DNA from 4 places in the Paenibacillus sp. PvP094 genome. Region 1 is predicted to be linked to each of the others. Evidence: riboswitches for the same ligand, from Rfam matches in the RefSeq annotation. Region 1 holds a riboswitch; each other region holds the start of a gene.
What was found. Region 1 has a riboswitch for thiamine pyrophosphate ahead of thiC (phosphomethylpyrimidine synthase ThiC). Riboswitches for the same ligand answer to the same signal wherever they lie in the genome.

Region 1 (4,877 bases):
TCCTTCTGCCGTTTGGTGGAGGGACGGTTATTGGCATTGGTTTAAACGCTGTACAGTTCCCGGTCGCGTTCCTATAATGGATTAATATCCGCAGCACTCACGACTCACAAAAAGAAGCATTGGCGAAGGGGATGTCATTATGATCACAATCGGCTGTTATCACGCTCACTACTCCAACATCGCACTCATTGAAGAGGCGCTCGCCCCCTATGAAGTGGAACTTGTGCATTATGTTGATCCCGGTCTGGATCGCCTTAAGCAGGATACGAACTTCTCAGACGCTGTCATTCGAGAAAAGGTATCCCAGACATTAAAGTGGATTGCCCAATGTCATGCAGATGCGATTCTGGTCACCTGTACCCTATTCGCTGCAGTACTGGCGCACGAAGCACAGCAAGTCTCCATCCCCGTTATCGGTATTGATGATCCATTATTGCAGAAGCTGCAGCAGGATTCGCAGGAATACATTCTAGCTTTTACCAATCCTGCAACGGTTGAAGGAACGATGGCGCGGGTGAATGAAGCACTACAGCAAGGTGAAACTAACGGGCAGGCAAACGTTGTGGCTGCTTCGAGAACAAAGGCCGCATTAATTCCTGGTACATTTGAGCTGATCATGCGCGGCGATAAGGAAGGATATATGGAGGCGGTGACAACGGGCTTGCAGCAACTAGCTGCACAGTCACCAGAGAAAACCATTGTAGCTGCTCAGCTATCCATGGCTCCCGCAGCTGCCTTTGCTTCAGCAAATACGGGAAGTGAGATTTACAGCCCGCTCGCATCGCTGGCATCTTATTTGGAGCAGCAATTGAATATCGGTAGGCGTTAGTTAGGGGCCGTTCTTCTCCCAGTAGTGGAGAGAACGGCTTTTATATATCTTAGGCTGCCCAAATTGCGCTGTAATGGCGCTTAGGTTCGGGTTCGGTATTCCTCAGCCTTTTCCTGCATTCCGGCTGCCACAGCCTCATTCTCGGATAATCCTTTGTCTGCGGCAAAGGCACGAATATCCTGCGTAATGCGCATGCTGCAAAATTTAGGTCCGCACATGGAGCAGAAATGGGCCTCCTTGGCCCCTTCAGCCGGGAGTGTCTCATCGTGATAGGACAGCGCACGTTCCGGATCCAGTGACAGGTTGAACTGGTCCCGCCAGCGGAATTCGAAGCGGGCCTTCGACAGCGCGTCATCCCGGCGCTGTGCACGCGGATGGCCTTTGGCCAGATCAGCGGCATGTGCCGCAATCTTGTAAGCAATAACGCCTTCCCGGACATCATCCTTGTTCGGCAGGCCCAGATGTTCCTTTGGTGTCACATAGCAGAGCATCGACGTTCCGAACCAGCCGATCATCGCCGCTCCAATGGCTGAGGTAATATGGTCATAGCCTGGTGCAATATCGGTTGTCAGCGGACCAAGTGTATAAAACGGTGCTTCCTTGCAGATCTCCATCTGAAGGTCGACATTCTCCTTAATCTTGTGCATCGGCACATGTCCTGGCCCCTCAATCATCACCTGCACATCATGCTTCCACGCAATCTGTGTCAGTTCACCAAGCGTAGCAAGTTCAGCCATCTGGGCTTCATCATTGGCATCATAGATGCTGCCCGGGCGGAGTCCATCTCCGAGAGAGAAGGCTACATCATACCTTTTCATGATTTCACAGATTTCCTCAAAATGCGTGTACAAAAAGTTCTCCTGATGGTGCGCAAGGCACCATGCCGCCATAATGGAACCACCTCTGGATACAATGCCGGTCATCCGTTTGGCCGTCATCGGTATGTAACGCAGCAGTACGCCTGCATGGATCGTAAAGTAATCCACACCCTGCTCTGCCTGCTCAATGAGCGTATCCCGGTACAACTCCCAGGTGAGTGCCTCGGCTTCGCCATTCACCTTCTCCAGCGCCTGATACAGCGGCACCGTCCCGATTGGTACCGGAGAATTGCGGATGATCCATTCCCGGGTCGTATGGATATCCTTGCCCGTGGAAAGATCCATTACCGTATCGGACCCCCAGCGTACCGCCCAAGTCATTTTCTCCACTTCTTCTTCAATCGAAGAGGATACGGCAGAGTTTCCAATATTCGCGTTGATCTTTACGTGGAAGTGACGTCCGATCAGCATCGGTTCGCTCTCTGGATGATTAATATTGGATGGCAGAATGGCCCTGCCGCTCGCCAGCTCCTGCCGGACGAATTCCGACTCCACGCCTTCACGAATAGCTGCAAACTCCATCTCAGGGGTAATGATGCCCTGCCTCGCATAGTGCATTTGGGTGACACAGCGTCCGGATTGTGCACGGAGCGGTTTGCCGCGGAGGCCTGGATATTCTTCAGCTCCGGTTCTCTTCCCTCCAGGCTTAAGCCCGTTATCCTCCGGTTTGACGGTACGTCCCTGGTACGCCTCTACATCGTTTCGTTCTGTGATCCAGCGTGCACGCAAAGCTGGCAGGCCTGCCCGGATATCGGCGTGAAATCCGGGGTCCGTCATAGGGCCGCTCGTATCGTACACGCGCAGCGGCTCGTTATGCTCCACCCCTTGGGGTGTATTCGTGTCATGAAGGGCAATTTCACGCTCCGGTACAGCAATGTCCGGCCGTGAGCCCTGAATGTAAACTTTGCGGCTGCCGGGAAACTGTTGCACCCGTCCGGCCGCCACTGTTCTCTTTTCCAACCCCTGTCCTGAATGTTCCTGTGCCGTTGTTCTGTTGTTTGTGTTCATCGCTACCTCTTCCTCCTCGTTGGTCGTCCCATGGATGGGCCAGTTTGATCGCTCGTGCACCCGTTCCATATCATCCACGCATAGGCAAGAAAAGAGCGGCCAACTTCCGAAGAAAGAACATTACAGCGGCATAGCGCAGACAGAATCTGGCACAGGCATAATCGGGTTATACCCAACTCCAGCTCTCCCGCAAAAGAAGGGAACCGCCTCTGCTGCGGTTGATCGCTTGACACTGTATATAAAAAAGCCGGTTCCCGAGGGAACCGGCCTATGTCCATCACCCCATAACAAGCCTGATGCCAAGCTCCCTCAAGTGGAGACATGCCAAAGGCTGGATTATGCAGTGTTCGTGGTTGTATCGCCGATTACTTCCCTACGCTGGTATGATCCAGATCAGGTGCAAAGGGTCCGGAATCTCATGCGATCCCGTCTCAGTCCGGACAATTCGGACTCCCCCAGTAACGTTAACAGTTGCGGTATGTGTACCGCAGTTCCATATTCAATTCATTCCAGCCCCGCTGGGCTGTCCATTACAGACTAGCGCAAGCCAGTCAGAAATACAACCCTTTTTCTTCCAGACACGCCGGATCAGGACAACATGAGACCCATCTGCGCGGCTGCTTCCTTCAGTACAGGTGCATATTCGTGCAAAGTTTCCTGGGACAGGCGGCTAACGGGACCCGATACGGATAGTGCAGCAGCAATATTCCCCTTTCGATCCATAATAGGAACCGATACTGCAGCCGCTCCAGGCTCACGTTCTTCGTAGCTGGTCGCATATCCATTCTCCCGGATATCACCCATCTGGGCCAGATAAACTTCGGGATCGATAAATACGGGCCATTCGGGACCATTCATCAGTTCCTCCCGGTCTTCTTCCGTCGCAAATGCCATGAGTACCTTGCTGGATGCCCCTACGGATAGAGGAAGACGTACGCCAACCGGAGCCACCCGCCGGATGGCCTGATCACTCTGAACAGCCTGAATACGGATACGCTCACTGCCATCCCGCAGGTACAGACTGACCGTTTCTCCCAAACGATCTCTGAGCCGCTCCATTGCAGGAAGCAGCAAAATGGCAGGATCATCACTGCGGGACATATGAGCAGACAGCTCCCAGATTCGAATGCCGAGCCTGTATTTCTCAGTGGCCGCATCGCGAATGACGAAGCCCTTCTCCTCCAGCGTCGCCATCAGACGATGAACCGTACTTTTGTGCAAACCAATCTGGCTCGCAATTTCTGTGAGTCCAAGATCGCTCCGTGTGGTAAAACATAATAATATATCCAGCGCCCGTTCCACAGCCCGGACGGTTAGTTTGCGGTCTTCCATGGCATAATGCCCTCCTCATGTTTCATCACATGAAACTTGGTTACATAAATTATATGAGAAACGATCTCATCTGTAAACCAAAATGAGCCAAATCATGACGATAAGAAGTGTAAATATTTTCTTTTTATAAGACTAAATCCCCTGCAATTTGCACCATCAGGAAATGTTACCCATATATCTTTCGGACTATATAACAATTGCGTAACAAATGCCTCCAATCAATTGACTTTGACTATATGGAAACATACGATAAAGATATATAAGCAAGACTTTGCTGCACAGGCAAGCAAGGACATCAAGCCATATGATCTGATCTGAACTCGTTGTTATCTTCAATTGATCTGAATAAGGAGGGGCAATCATGTTTCCGACATCCCAGAGCGAAGCCCCGCTGCAAACGAAAGTGTCCGACCTGCCTTCTTCGTTATCACCGAGGCTGATCCGGTTCAAACATATTATCGTAGCGTTGCTGCTCTCCGTTGTATTTTTTCTGCTCTTTTGTTTCATTGCCTTACACGGCTATATTGCTTGGGTACTATCCAACCCGACCGTAGCTCCCGTGTTCTCCAATCCAATGCAGGCCAAGAACATGAAGTACGAGGATATCACGTTCCCGGCAGCAGATGGCAGCCGTACGATGCAGGGCTGGTATATCCCCGCAGACACGGATGTCAACAAAACCATCATCTTCAGTCATGGATATGGGGCCAATCGGGAGGAAACCTGGGTTCCCATGTATGACCTGGCTCACTATGCCCACCAGCTCGGGTTCAATGTAGTGATGTTTGACTATGGTTTCGCCTCTCAGGTGAACAAGGCAGTCGCTACAG
Region 2 (4,877 bases), 3.2 Mb from region 1:
GATCTCCCGAACCGGATACCGCCGTATTCAGCAGCACACCATCCGCCCCCAGCTCCATGGCATAAGCAGCATCTTTGGGGGAACGCAATCCGGCATCCACAATTACAGGAACAACCGCTTGCTCCATTATGATTTCCAGGTTGTACGGGTTGATAATGCCTCTTCCTGCTCCGATCGGTGAAGCTCCTGGCATGACTGCATGAACCCCAAGCAGCTGCAGCCGTTTGGCTAAAATCACATCATCCGAGATATAAGGCAGTACGATGAATCCTTTTTCCAACAGGATCTCGCAGGCCTTGTACGTTTCGATCGGATCTGGCAGCAGTGTGATCCCATCTCCGATCACTTCTACTTTTATCATATCACAAAGTCCTGAGGCACGGGCAAGTTCAGCGATTCGGACGGCCTCTTCTGCAGTGGAAGCACCCGCGGTATTAGGGAGTAAAGTGAATCGCTTCAAATCGAGTGTATCAAGGAAGTGGCGTTTATCCCGATCTTCCAAGTTGAGGCGTCGAACTGCAAAAGTCAGCACTTCGGTTCCTGACGCTTCTACCGCTTGACTCTGTATATCCAAATCGTCAAATTTGCCCGTACCCAACAACAATCTAGAATGAAATGAATGATGTCCTATCTTCAGCATGTTTTAACCGCCTCCCACAAAATGTACGATCTCAATTCGGTCTCCGTCTCTTAAAACGGTCGATGCATGGTGCTCCCTCATCAGAATTTGGCGATTTAACTCAACCACCACAGTTTTCACCTGCAAATTAAAAGATTGCAGTAGCTGATCTACATGATTTAAATCGTCCTCAATGTTCATGCTCTGCCCGTTTACGATGATGTTCACTGCATAATCTCCTTTCTGCTCAAACGCTCCGGACTCAATTCATCAATGCCAAGCTCCTCCGAAGAATGGCCAGCCATCAGATCAGCCATCAGGCTGCCGGTAATTGCGCTAAGTAAGATGCCATTTCTGTAATGTCCAAACGCGGTATATAACCCGGGTACGCATTTACAAGCTCCCAGATAAGGCAAACCGTCAGGGGTTGATGGTCGAACCCCTGCCCAGGCACGGATAAACTGGGCTTGCTGTATTCCAGGGACCCACCCTGCTGCGGATGCAAGCAGCTTTTGAATGCCTTCAACAGTAACTTCCCGATCTGAGCGCCCCGGTAAACTGGTAGCTCCGATCCAAACTTCGCCGTTTGCTTTGGGGACAATGTATACATTATCTGCATAAACAGTCTTGTCAGGTCTGTAATCTGCATCATGTTTCGCAAATTGTATTGCTGCAATTTCACCTTTCACTGGAAGAGTGGGCAGGTTAAGACCCACCTGCTTCAATATCTCTCCACCTTGTAATCCAGCTGCGACAACAACATGTTTACACGTTAATCTTCCAATCGACGTTTCCACACCCTGGATTCCACTCGAGTCGGCAATTAGACTTACATTCTGTACACCTTCGATTACTTTGGCTCCCATTGTTTGAGCTGCGCCCGCATAGGCACGTGCCAAATTGACAGGGAGAAGTTCACTTTCTGAAGCTCTATACAGAGCCCCGAAAGCTTCCTTGCTTATCCATGGGGCTTCACGTTGAAGATTGGAATGATCCCACCACATTTGCTCTGTAGGCAAAACTGTACTTCTTCTCGAATCGCTATACTTTTTCATCTCGGCTTCATTCCGAAATGGTGTAATAAATCCACTCTGCTGCAGGCCAATTTCAATGCCGCTTAGTAGTTCAAGCTGTTCTTTTTGCTGATGCAGTCGTTTTCTACTTTCATATGCTAGCTTTGACATCACAGTAGTATGAAACGTCTCGCTGTCTGCAGCTAACATGCCCGCTGCCGCAGAAGATGTCTCACTTGCAATACGCGCACGCTCGATTAAAATCACTTCTTTACCTCGTGAAGCTAGCTCATACGCGATGGCACAACCTATAACGCCTCCTCCCACAACAATAGTTTCCGCATGAAGCTTGCCACGAATTTCTCCACGTATTTGTGTCGTACAACCTGCTCCATTTCGGTAAATGCTGCCTCTTCGTCTTCGGCCTCTTGCTTCTCTGCTCATTCATTCACCTCCGTTATTCATTCGATAGCCCGCTTCAAGGCTGCTGCCGCGCTTTCCGGATTATCACTGGCCCAGATAGAAGATATTACTGCGGCACCACTTGCACCAGCTGCACGTACAGCTGCTATGTTTGCCGGTCCAATACCGCCAATGGCAATTACGGGGATGGAAACAGCTGAGCATATTTCAGACAGTGCATATATCCCTCTCGGCTTGCTCCCAGGTTTACTGCTGGAGGAAAATACATGACCATAAAAGAGGTAATCCGCTCCCCGTTCTTCAGCTACTCTAGCTTCGTGAAGAGAGTGAACAGAAATACCGAGACGAAGTCGATCGCTTTTGTTCAGGCTGCTGCCTTGAGTAGTCGCCATATCGGACTGGCCCCAATGAATCCTCTGAATGAAAACATGTTTTTCCAACTTATTCAGCTCACATAGACCATTGATTACGATCCTGTCAGATGGAATTCCTGCGTTCAGCAAACTATGAGCCCATTGAATTTTTTGTTCAGTGGTTAGATGTTTTTCCCGAATGTGGATATAGTCAAGCCAAGGCCATGCATCCGCTGCAATCTTCAGAAAACGTTGTTGATCCCCTACCCCTGGCGAAACAGCATGCAGTTCAAACGATAGTGAATTCACAGGTTTTTTAAAGGTATCCGTTTGGTTTCACCTTCCTTGCCGTCACAATATGTAAGCACAAAAAAGCCACTCCCGTAGGGAGTGGCCGCGATAACATGTCCAGTTAGTTAAATGAGCTTTACATGCCAGTTGTCAGGTATACAAGCTATTAAACCATAGCCCTGATATATACGAGATACCTTCATGTTCCACTTGTGAGCATTCACATTCGCTACAAAATCGAATATTAATTTGCCCATATCATTAACTAAAACGCGCCACTTCCCTACGCTGGTATAATCCAGATCAGGTGCAAAGGGTCCGGAATCGCATTATTCCATCTCAGCCGCAACGAGCGGCCCCCCTAGTGATCGTATGAAGTTGTAGCCTATGTTACCATAGTCACCTTTTTTTGTCACCGTTGATTTTTCAAACTCATGTTGATGAATGTTTTGATTGTAGAGCACTAAATTGCTCCGCAACAACTAGTTTTTCTCAGACCAGGCTTCGACGTCCCATGTCTTGGTGACCCAATCCTGATAAAATTCAGGTTCATGGGAAACGAGCAGTACTGTACCTTTAAATTCTTGCAAGGCTCGTTTTAGCTCCGCTTTTGCTGTTACATCCAGGTGATTTGTCGGTTCATCAAACAGGATCCAGTTGCTTTCACGCATCAGAAGCTTGCACAAGCGAACTTTCGCTTGTTCTCCCCCACTAAGTGCACTCAGCGGACGAGTGATATGCTCGTTTTTCAAACCACAGCGGGCCAAATGCCCGCGTACTTCATTCTGAGTTAGATGGGAGAATTCGTTCCACACATCTTCAATTGGCGTAATGTTGCCAGCCCGAACTTCCTGTTCAAAGTAAGCCGTTTCCAGATAATCCCCCAGGAACGTTTTACCACTGATCGGCGGGATTTTGCCCAATATGGTTTTAAGAAGTGTCGACTTACCTACACCGTTACATCCAACAATGGCTATTTTCTCACCACGTTCAATGGTCATTGTCATCTTAGGCAGCAAAGGGTAGGAATAACCTATCTCGAAATCAATTCCCTCGAATACTGTTTTGCTGCTGGCACGGGCATCTTTGAATTTAAATGTCGGTTTTGCTGCTTCATCCGGGCGATCGATTCGTTCAATCTTGCCCAGCTGTTTCTCGCGGCTTTTGGCACGTCCGGAAGTGGAGGCTCTTGCCTTGTTACGCTGAATGAAATCTTCCTGTTTCTTAATATATTCCTGCTGTTTCTCATAAGCGTCGATATGTTGTGCTTTTTGCATATCTGCCATTTCAAGAAACTTATTGTAGTTGGCAGCATAACGCGTCAATTTAGCAAATTCCAGATGATAAATCACGTTAACGACTTCATTCATGAACTCCGTATCATGCGAAATCAGAATAAATGCATAAGGGTAATCTTTCAAATATCGAGTTAACCATTCAATGTGCTCCACGTCCAGGTAGTTTGTTGGCTCGTCCAGCAAAAGAGCCGTCGGTTTCTCGAGCAACAACTTGGCGAGCAATACTTTGGTCCGTTGTCCCCCGCTTAGAGCAGCGACGTCACGATCAAGCCCAATAGCGGATAATCCGAGGCCATTTGCCATTTCTTCCACTTTTACATCAATCAAATAAAAATCGCCCTGCTCAAGCTGCTCCTGGATTTCACCCATTTCTTCCAGCAGTTTTTCAAGCTGGTCTGGGTCTGCGTCAGCCATCTGGTCTGTAATGGCCATCATTTCTTTTTCCAGTTCAAGCAGGGGAAGGAAGGCATCTTTTAAAACGTCGCGGATTGTTTTGCCAGGAGTCAGCTTGGTATGCTGATCCAAATATCCGTAACGGACTTTTGGTGTCCACTCTACTTTCCCGCTGTCTTTCAGCAATTTTCCGGTCAAAATGTTCATTAAAGTGGACTTTCCTACACCATTTGCTCCGACCAGGCCTACACGCTCTCCTGCAAGTAAACGAAAAGATACATTTTTAAATAACGTGCGGTCACCAAAATTGTGACTGACGTTCTCCACTGACAATAAACTCATGAGATGAGGTTGCTCCTATCTATTTAACATTACTTTTATTCGGTATTGTTGATACCGGTCAAGTTCTGAACTGAAACCCTATTTTAGCACAGGACCTGCCTTTTCTGAAAGCAATGTAGTAGGCGCAGCAGTCATACTCAGTGAA
Region 3 (4,877 bases), 230 kb from region 1:
TGCTGAACGGCATCTCCTCCCTTGCGGAAAAGATCGCCGACTCCTCGGTACAGATGATCCGTAACATTCCGCATCTGTCATTGATCCCCCTCGTTATTGTGTGGTTCGGGATCGGTGAAGAAGCAAAATTATTTCTCGTTTCACTGGGTGTATTCTTTCCGGTATATCTGAATACGTTCCACGGCATACGATCGGTCGATCCCGGTCTGATTGAAATGGGCAAAGTATATGGCCTCAGCCGTTGGTCCCTTTATAAAGACATTATCCTACCTGGTGCACTGCCTTCCATTCTCGTGGGTATTCGTTATGCACTTGGCATTATGTGGCTGACCCTTATCGTAGCCGAGACGGTTGCGGCGGATGCGGGGATTGGCTACATGGCGATGAATGCGCGGGAATTCATGCAGATGGATGTAATCGTCTTAAGCATTCTGCTATATGCCCTGCTGGGCAAGCTGTCCGATACCATCGCCAAATGGCTGGAACGGCGCTGGCTGCGCTGGAACCCGGCTCTATCCCGCAAGTAAAGCCAAAGGAGCGTGAATTGATCCATGAGCACAAGTCAGATCAGTCCTTTTCTTCAAGTAGATAGGGTTCAGAAATCGTATGATCAGCGGACAATTCTATCCGACATCAATGTCAATGTAAGACAAGGGGAATTTGTAGCCATCGTTGGACGAAGTGGTTGTGGCAAAAGCACTTTGCTGCGTCTGATCGCCGGGCTGGAATCCCCCTCTTCCGGAAGCGTTATGCTGGGCAACAGAAAGCTTGGCAGTACAGCACCAGAGACACGGTTTCTGTTTCAGGAAGCCCGACTGCTGCCTTGGAAATCCGTGCTCGACAATGTACGGCTGGGAATCCCCGACAAGAACAAGGAAGATGCACGCCAGTCGCTTCGCAATGTAGGACTTGGAGAGCGTGAAGGTGACTGGCCGGGGGTATTATCTGGCGGACAAAAACAACGTGTTGCCTTGGCACGGGCACTCGCAAGTCATCCGCGTTTACTGCTGCTGGATGAACCGCTGGGTGCATTGGATGCATTGACCCGAATTGAAATGCAGCAATTAATCGAACGCTTGTGGGTAGAAGAAGATCTGACTGTCATTCTGGTCACTCATGATGTCAGTGAGGCGGTTGCGCTCGCTGACAGGGTGCTGTTAATCGAGGATGGTCATATAACGATGGATACCCGAATTACGCTGGAGCGTCCACGTGTTCGGGACAGCGGGTTTGCTCATTTTGAAAATCTTATTCTAAATCGCTTGTTGACTCCTCCACAAGAGACACCACAGCAGATAGCCCAGAAACAGATATCATTCTCGATCTAATTCCACTGGAAAGAAGGTATGATTATGCAATCCCTCTCAACCGTTCCCTCTCCTCCTGTTAAAGATCTGTTAAATCAAATTCCGGCTTATACACCTGCCAAATCCATGGAACAGATCCGGCGGGAATTGGGACTGGAAAGTGTAGATCGACTTGCAGCGAACGAGAATCCGTTTGGCTCTTCTCCCCTGGCAGCGGAAGCAGTCAGATCGCTGAGCTCCGATCTTCTGGCTCAATACCCCGACGGTTCCAGCCAACTGCTGCGAGACAAACTTGCGGAACGTCTGGGTGTGCGTACCTCCCAACTGGTATTTGGCAGTGGATCATTCGAGCTCCTAACCCTTACCGCCCAAGCCTATCTTAATCCCGGCGAGGAATCACTCATTCCGGTCCCCTCCTTTAACTGGTATAAGGGCGCTACGCTGCTGGCAGGCGGGGTTATTCATGAAGTGCCTTTGGTCAACCATTCACTGGACCTGGAGCAATTCCGGCAGCGGATCAATGCTTCTACCCGAATCATCTGGCTGTGCAATCCGAATAATCCAACCGGAACCATTTTCACGGCAGATGCCCTGCTTGGTTTACTCGAACATGTGCCCTCCCATGTCGTGGTTGTCCTGGACGAAGCGTATTATGAATTTGCGGAAAGTGAAGATTATCCTGATACGGTTAAGCTGCTGGAGCAGTATAATAATCTGATTATTTTGCGAACCTTCTCCAAAATATATGGACTTGCCGGCCTGCGAATTGGATATGGCATCGGGAATGAAAGCATCATTGAAGGCATTAACCGGGTCAAGCTGCCCATCAGTTTGACAGCCATCTCCCAAGCCGCTGCTTCAGCCAGCCTGGATGATCATGAATTTGTTTCTCATTGCCTGCACTACAATCGTCAGGGACGGAAAACGTTAATGCAGTCCTTTGATCATTGGAAGTTACCCTACATCCCTTCCGAAACGAATTTCATGATGGTGGATCTGTTGCAGGATAGTGGCCCGATTACCAAAGAATTGTTAAACAGAGGCATCTCTGTCCGCGGCGGTGCCGAATTCGGCATGCCTACCTGGCTTCGGATTACGATTGGCACACCTGAACAGATTGCCCGTCTGATCGGTGAGCTTGATTCACTGTTACATTCAAACAATTAGAATAGGTCACTTTCCTAACTTCTTTACGCACACTTCTTTTAAGCCGCCCTCTTTACATCTCGCGGGCACGTGATATATGCTGTGTACACAACTGCATATCTTGAACGATTGCACTAGGGGAGCCTTGCGGCTGAGACGAATAAATGTATTCGGACCCTTTGAACCTGATCTGGATCATACCAGCGGAGGGAAGTGGAGCGGACTTTCAGTTAACGGATTTTTTTCATATTCATATGAACATGAATGTCGGTTGAACTTAACAGGCCCACTCATTTCTCCGGAAATGGGCGGGCTTTTTCGCATTTACTTACATACAGATCGCAAACAACGTGCATTTCCGTTCAGGCAGTTTTTATTCCAAGGGGGTCAAGGAACCAAATGAGCAACGATGTACAGATTGACAACATGACCTTTACTTTTCCGGATCAGAGACATTCCCCCATCCTCTCCAATGTGTCGATGTGTGTAAAAAAGGGAGAGTTCGTCTCGCTGATCGGCTCCAGCGGGTCGGGCAAGAGCACACTCTTCAAGCTGCTGGCAGGCTTGCTTGAACCGACAGACGGCACGATCGAAATTGCTGGGGTGCCGCCTGGACAGCGACTTGGGCGAGTCGCCTACATGCCGCAGAAGGATTTGCTGTTATCCTGGCGGACGGTTATGGAGAACTGCCTGCTTCCCTCGGAGCTTGCCCCGAGGAAGCAGGACAAGGTGAAGCTGCGCGCTTCCATTATGGCCGGACTCGACAGATTCGGCTTATCCGGCTATGAGCATGCCTACCCGGACGAACTGTCCGGCGGCATGAAGCAGCGGGTCGCCCTGCTGCGCACGTTGTTGACAGGAGGACAGCTGATGCTGCTGGACGAACCCTTTGGCGCGCTTGACGCCATGACCAAGCGGGAGATGCATCGCTGGCTGCTTGAATTGTGGGAAAGCCTCGGCAAAACGGTGCTGTTCATCACGCATGATATTGAAGAAGCCCTGTTATTAAGTGACCGGATTGTCCTTCTCACTCCTGGTGGTCGGCAGCTGCTGGACATGACGGTGCCTCTACCCCGTCCGAGACACTCGGACATGGTCTACGATCCCGATCTTATACAGATGCGACAACGGTTGGAGGAACAACTACATGCGAAGCTTTAACGTCAGCAGATGGCTTGCCCGCTACGGCCTGTTCGCTGCGCTTCTTCTCCTGATGCTGGTCAGCTGGGAATGCATCGTGCGATTGGGCTGGGTCCCTTCTTTCATCATCCCTGCACCTACATCAATAGCGAGTTCTCTAGTTGAGCATCGGCATCTGCTCCTGGGAACCCATCTGCCTGCCACATTGGTGGAGGTTGCGGTTGGCTTCGGCTTGTCCATCGTTGCCGGAAGCGCTCTGGCAGCAGGCATGCACCTCAGCCGTTCGATTGAAAAGGCGCTGTATCCCTTCATCGTAATCAGCCAGACAATTCCACTGATTGCCCTGTCTCCTGTATTCATTCTGTGGTTTGGCTACACACTCTGGAGTAAGGTCGCTGTGGTGTTTCTGATCGCATTCTTCCCGATTGTGGTCAGCACCTATGATGGTCTCCGTCAAGGCGACCCGGAACAGCGCGAACTGCTGATGACCATGGGAGCAAGCACGTGGGATCTGTTCCGCAAGCTTCAGGTACCTCTTGCGCTGCCCTCTTTCTTTTCCGGATTGAAGATGTCGGTGGTGTACTGCGTGGTCGGCGCAACCATTGGCGAATGGCTCGGAGGCAGCAAAGGACTTGGTTATTTCAGCCGCAGAATGTCCAGCAGCATGAATACCGATGCAATGTTTGCATCCATTCTGCTGTTATCCCTGCTGGGCATCGGTCTGTTCGTGCTTATTGCCTGGCTGGAGCGAGTCCTCGGATTGAAGCGGAATGCAGAGCATGCACGCAGAGGAAAGTCGATTAAAAGGCAATCGGCAATGAGATAACAAGTGCTGCTCCTTCCTGTCGATCTCTTTAAAACATATCAGCGATTGGAACCAAACAAAAATGAAAGAAACGAGGCCCATTTATCCATGAGAAAGAAGAAACTCATTCACATCCTGCTTCCTGCCCTCATCTGTTTATTACTGATCGTCAGCGGTTGTGGCAATACGGGTGCGAACCCATCATCGTCCGATTCCGATCCCCAGGTACAGGGCACAGATTCAACAACAACCGGATCGTCGTCTGGTGACCATGATTCATTGTCCATCATGCTCGACTGGTATCCGAATGCAGTCCATTCCTTTATATACGCAGCACAGGAGAATGGATATTTCGCAGACCAAGGTCTCGATGTGGACATTCAGATGCCTGCCGATACAAATGATGCACTCAAACTTGTAGCCGCTGGCAAAGTGGACCTGGCGCTGAGCTATCAGCCGCAAATTTTGCTAGCCCGTGG
Region 4 (4,877 bases), 210 kb from region 1:
GCATTAATTTATGAATTACATTCAGCAGGTTTACTAAGCTTCATTGTTGATCAAGGGAGCTACCACTTCTTTCCCTTTAATAAATGTACGGAATACATAGCGAACAAGGGGCCCAATAATGAGAAGCTGCAGCGGAAGGGCCAGGCTAAAGTTACGAGTGATGGTGTGAAGATAGGTTTCGAGGAGCGATTTACCCACCAACTGATTCGCAAAATAAGACGTGACCATACCATACAAGGACATGATCAAAACCATGCCAACAACCATGCAGCAAGACATGGCCACAATACCGAGAAGCTTGTTGGACTTGTCAAACGGCAGTGAAAAAGCAACTTTCTGGGCTACCGGACCGACAACAAAGGATTCCACTAGGAAAGCAATAGCAAAACACAAAACAAACTGAAACAGTAATTCAAGCGGGGATAATCTACCGATTAATCCGTTGTAAATCAGGTTGAAGGACATCATCACGATGACCATTCCTGTACACATCATCAAGCCAAAATAAATATGTTCTTTCTTCGTGGTTGGCAACTCTCTCTCATCCTCTCTGTTTACTCTGCCAATTATAAAGATCGCGAATATCTCCACATAAGTGAACATTCTGTGAATTTGATTTAAATCATATTTGACAACTCGGAATTAGGAATCTATCATATCCCTTAATATGTAAGAAACGATTTTCTGAACTTGGGAGGTTTTCATGATGGGTTTTCAAAAACGTATTGACCACATCGGCATTGCTGTACGTGATCTGGAGACAACACTGCGTTTCTATACGGAGATTGTAGGACTGGAATTGAAAGATCGGGTAACCCACACGAATGGTGTTATTCAGCTCGCTTTCCTTGGCTTCCATGGTAGTGATGAAACGGAGATTGAATTGATTCAGGGATACAGCGATAAACTGCCTTCCGAAGGAACGGTGCACCATTTCGCTATCCACGTGGAGGACCTTGATGCGGAATATAAGCGTATCCAGGCGACGGAGGCCGAGTTTATTGACGGGGAGATCGTTACGCTGCCCAACGGCTATCGCTATTTCTTCATCTATGGACCGGAGAAAGAATGGATTGAGTTCTTCCAGCGTTAAACCATGTACCGTTTAAGGAATATTCAATTCCAGGAACCCGTGGGTATAATGTGACCTGTCACGCATTATTCCCCCCTATATTCAAGGAGTTCGCCATGAAAAGACTGATGCAAATGATCGCCGCTATTACTGTCATATGGGCATTATGCTACACCGTATATTTTTCAATTCTAGTAGGAGAATCTTTACTCGTGACTTTAAGCAACAAACCACTCCCCCAATCCACAGTCCTGGTTCAAGAGACAACCCTATCCATTCCTGCGGAGTATTTCGAGTATACTTGGAAAAACAATACGAAATATAACGAATTTTCAGCAATCGATGTGCCAACCTCCCCTGTAAATGTACCTGCCGGTTCAACGCTCTTCATAACCTTCGATCAGACTCCTACAGAAATTACATTTATTGAACAGGGGATTGCGTTAAACAGTTGGATCAGACTAGATCATTCTCATCATACAATCGAAGCACCTGATACTCCTGGAATATATACCTATTTGTACAGTGCAAGTTGGTTTGAAGGCAGCGTTAGTTACGTGATCAAAATCAAAGTTCAGTAAATCAAACATGTACCCGTCTGCCTTCAAACAAAGATCGAGTCCGATCTGCTTATCCTTTCTGATATTTGATACATTCCCACAGGCAAATCACCCTTGGCTATTCCATCCAGTTCCTGACTGGACACATCCCGGCCTCTGGCCTATAATTACACCTAGTAATGCCTGTAACTTCATAGTTTCCCAGGGGAGTCGGAATTGGCCGGCTGAGAGTGTATCCCATCAAGATACTAACCCTTAGACCTGATCTGGATCATGCCAGCGTAGGAATCGGAGTATATCGAATTGGCCCAGCCATGTGCTGCAGCCACCTCTCTAACGCCTGCACGCGTCCCGGATTACGGGGCGCTTTTTTTGATGGTATCTTTTTGACACAAAAAGTACGTCATCCGGATCATAGCTGGTATAAATCGAAGGATTTATGCACCATGCTTGGATATGAAGCCAAGGAGTACCCCGCGCCACTGGCCGGACCATATGAAGGAGAGAAAAACAAGATGAGATGGCGTAAAATGATCGGACTCCTGCTCTTGTGTGTGACACTGGTCACCGTCGCTGCATGCGGCAGCAAGGAAGCAGCGCCTGCAGGACAGAACGGCAGCAGCACCACTGAAAACAGCAGCGAAGGTGACAGCGCAGCATTGAAGGATGTTAAGGTCGTGCTCGACTGGACACCCAATACGAATCATACCGGGCTTTATGCCGCCGTGGATCAAGGATTTTACCAGGCAGAAGGCTTGAATGTCGAGATTGTGCAGCCGGGAGCCGGCGGTGCGGATACGATGGTAGCCTCAAACGAAGTTCCTTTTGGGGTAAGTTATCAGGAGAGTGTAACACAGGCCCGTACACAGAACGTTCCGCTCGTCTCCATTGCAGCAGTCATTCAGCATAATACGTCTGGATTCGCCGCTCCGGTGGATCGAAACATTAAATCACCCAAGGATTTCGAAGGCAAATCCTATGGCGGCTGGGGATCACCGGTTGAAGAAGCGGTTATGCAATCCATAATGGAAGGCGAAGGCGCCGATGTGTCCAAAGTGAAGAATATCAATATGGGCGACACCGACTTTTTTACCGCAGTGAAACGGGACATTGATTTTGCATGGATTTTCTATGCCTGGACCGGCATTGAAGCCGAGCTGCGCGGTGAACCCCTCGACATGCTGTATGTGAAGGATTATTCCGATGCGCTGGACTATTACACGCCTGTACTCGTGACGAACGAGCAGACCATTCAGAATGACCCGGAGCTGGTGAAGGCGTTTATGAAGGCTACTTCCGAAGGGTATCAATATGCGATTGATCATCCCGAAGAAGCGGCAGACATTTTAATCAAGGCTGTACCTGATCTCGATAAGGACCTTGTGGTGGCAAGTCAGAAATGGCTGAGCCCGAAATACAAGGATGACGCTCCGCGCTGGGGTGAGCAAAAACAGGAAGTGTGGCAGAACTACACGGACTGGATGTTTAGCAAAAAACTGCTTGATGAGCAGATCGACGTATCCCAAGCCTATACGAACGAATTTCTACCCCAATAAAGTTGAATCGAAAGGAGCCGTGATTACTCATGGCAAGCACACTGCTTAGCATTCAAGTGATTCCCAAAACGCCGAATGGCGAAAATTCTTATCCTTATGTAGATCGGGCCATCGAAGTGATTCAGCAATCTGGCTTGAAATATCAGGTTAATGCGCTCGACACCACGATGGAAGGTGAACTGGAGGAACTGCTGGAAGTTGTCCGTAAAATGCATGAGGTGCTCGTGGAGGCTGGCAGTCCAAGCATCATCTCCCAGATCAAAATCGCCCACAGCCCGAACGGCTTCAGCATGGATACCCTGACGGAGAAATATCGCTAATGCATACGTACTTCAAAAGTGTATGGCCGCCCATTGTGGCGGTTATTCTCTTTATAGCCATATGGCAGGGCGCCGTTTCCCTGTTTCATATTGAGAAATGGATGCTGCCCGCACCTTCGGACATCGCGCACGAAGCCGCTTCCCAAGCAGAACGCCTAGGCATGCATGCCTGGGCGACCATTCAACTTACATTAGTTGGCTTCGCCGCTGGCACGCTGGTTGGGCTGCTGATCGCCATGGTACTGCATCTGATTCCATTTCTGAAATCTGCCCTGTATCCTTTACTTATCCTTAGTCAAAATATACCGACCATTGCGCTCGCTCCGCTCCTGCTGATCTGGTTCGGATTCGGACTGCTGCCCAAACTTATTACCATCATCCTGGTCTGCTTCTTTCCCGTTGCCGTCGCTGCCATGGATGGCCTGACACGTACGGATGCCGCCATGATGAATTACATGCGCATGGCGGGAGCGAGACGCGGCCCAATTTTCTGGAAGCTGGAGCTCCCGCACGCACTGCCTTCCATCTTCTCCGGTGTCAAGATTGCTGCTACTTACAGCGTTATGGGTGCCATTATTGCTGAATGGATCGGAGCCGACAAAGGGATCGGATATTACATGATGCTTCAGAAGTCCGCTTACCGGACAGATCGTCTATTCGTTGCGATTATGATTATTGTCGCGCTCAGCCTGCTGCTCTTCCTGTTCATTGCCCTGCTGGAGAAGCTGCTCGTTCGCTGGCGACCACAGAAGCGCTGAAATCGCAGCAGAAGCACTATACAAGGTTAGGAAGTGAATGTGAGATGACACTCAAATATAACGAACAGGCACCTCCTGCACCAGGCGGAAGCGCCGGAATTTCAACTCGAGAAGAATCACTCCGCACTGCTGCTTCTACCGCTACCTCCGATTCGGGTAAGCAGAGCCTGCCTGCACTGGAAGTACAGGACGTCCATGCTTCCTTCCGGGAACGACGGAACAAGCTGTCAGTCCTGAACGGATTATCCCTGACCGTAGAGCAGGGCGAATTCGTAGCGATCGTTGGGCCTTCCGGATGCGGCAAGAGTACGTTGTTCCATATCATTGGCGGGTTGTTGAAACCCCAAACAGGCCAGGTTCTCATGAACGGACAGAATGTTACCGGGCAGCGGGGCAAAATCAGCTATATGCCGCAGCAGCCCGCTCTCTTTCCTTGGCGTACCATTGAAGACAACGTGCTGCTTGCCGGGGAAGTGTCAGCACATACGCCACCCAAGGCAGAAGCGCTTGCGGAAGCACGGAAGTGGCTTTCCAGCGTCGGTTTGGGCGGGTTTGAACAGGCATATCCGCACATGTTATCGGGCGGTATGCAGCAGCGGGTAGCCTTTTTA

Region 2: another riboswitch for thiamine pyrophosphate. It lies ahead of ABIC22_RS21050 (thiamine phosphate synthase); the one in region 1 lies ahead of thiC (phosphomethylpyrimidine synthase ThiC).
Region 3: another riboswitch for thiamine pyrophosphate. It lies ahead of ABIC22_RS05555 (ABC transporter ATP-binding protein); the one in region 1 lies ahead of thiC (phosphomethylpyrimidine synthase ThiC).
Region 4: another riboswitch for thiamine pyrophosphate. It lies ahead of ABIC22_RS07490 (ABC transporter substrate-binding protein); the one in region 1 lies ahead of thiC (phosphomethylpyrimidine synthase ThiC).

The regions. Positions count from the first base shown of each region.
Region 1 is NZ_JBEPOM010000001.1:1,407,292-1,412,168, forward strand. It holds gene ABIC22_RS06520 (hypothetical protein) at 140-829, shown strand; gene thiC (phosphomethylpyrimidine synthase ThiC) at 910-2,715, opposite strand; TPP riboswitch at 3,069-3,182, opposite strand; gene ABIC22_RS06530 (IclR family transcriptional regulator) at 3,304-4,047, opposite strand; gene ABIC22_RS06535 (alpha/beta hydrolase) at 4,409-4,877, shown strand, end outside.
Region 2 is NZ_JBEPOM010000001.1:4,561,851-4,566,727, reverse strand. It holds gene ABIC22_RS21065 (thiazole synthase) at 1-640, opposite strand, end outside; gene thiS (sulfur carrier protein ThiS) at 644-847, opposite strand; gene thiO (glycine oxidase ThiO) at 844-2,076, opposite strand; gene ABIC22_RS21050 (thiamine phosphate synthase) at 2,094-2,717, opposite strand; TPP riboswitch at 2,963-3,072, opposite strand; gene ABIC22_RS21045 (ABC-F family ATP-binding cassette domain-containing protein) at 3,182-4,732, opposite strand; gene ABIC22_RS21040 (hypothetical protein) at 4,870-4,877, opposite strand, start outside.
Region 3 is NZ_JBEPOM010000001.1:1,179,396-1,184,272, forward strand. It holds gene ABIC22_RS05540 (ABC transporter permease subunit) at 1-527, shown strand, start outside; gene ABIC22_RS05545 (ATP-binding cassette domain-containing protein) at 552-1,328, shown strand; gene hisC (histidinol-phosphate transaminase) at 1,353-2,474, shown strand; TPP riboswitch at 2,580-2,682, shown strand; gene ABIC22_RS05555 (ABC transporter ATP-binding protein) at 2,853-3,614, shown strand; gene ABIC22_RS05560 (ABC transporter permease) at 3,601-4,419, shown strand; gene ABIC22_RS05565 (ABC transporter substrate-binding protein) at 4,507-4,877, shown strand, end outside.
Region 4 is NZ_JBEPOM010000001.1:1,620,447-1,625,323, forward strand. It holds gene ABIC22_RS07475 (DUF2798 domain-containing protein) at 34-534, opposite strand; gene ABIC22_RS07480 (VOC family protein) at 707-1,093, shown strand; gene ABIC22_RS07485 (hypothetical protein) at 1,189-1,653, shown strand; TPP riboswitch at 1,826-1,938, shown strand; gene ABIC22_RS07490 (ABC transporter substrate-binding protein) at 2,148-3,188, shown strand; gene ABIC22_RS07495 (thiamine-binding protein) at 3,218-3,508, shown strand; gene ABIC22_RS07500 (ABC transporter permease) at 3,508-4,266, shown strand; gene ABIC22_RS07505 (ABC transporter ATP-binding protein) at 4,311-4,877, shown strand, end outside.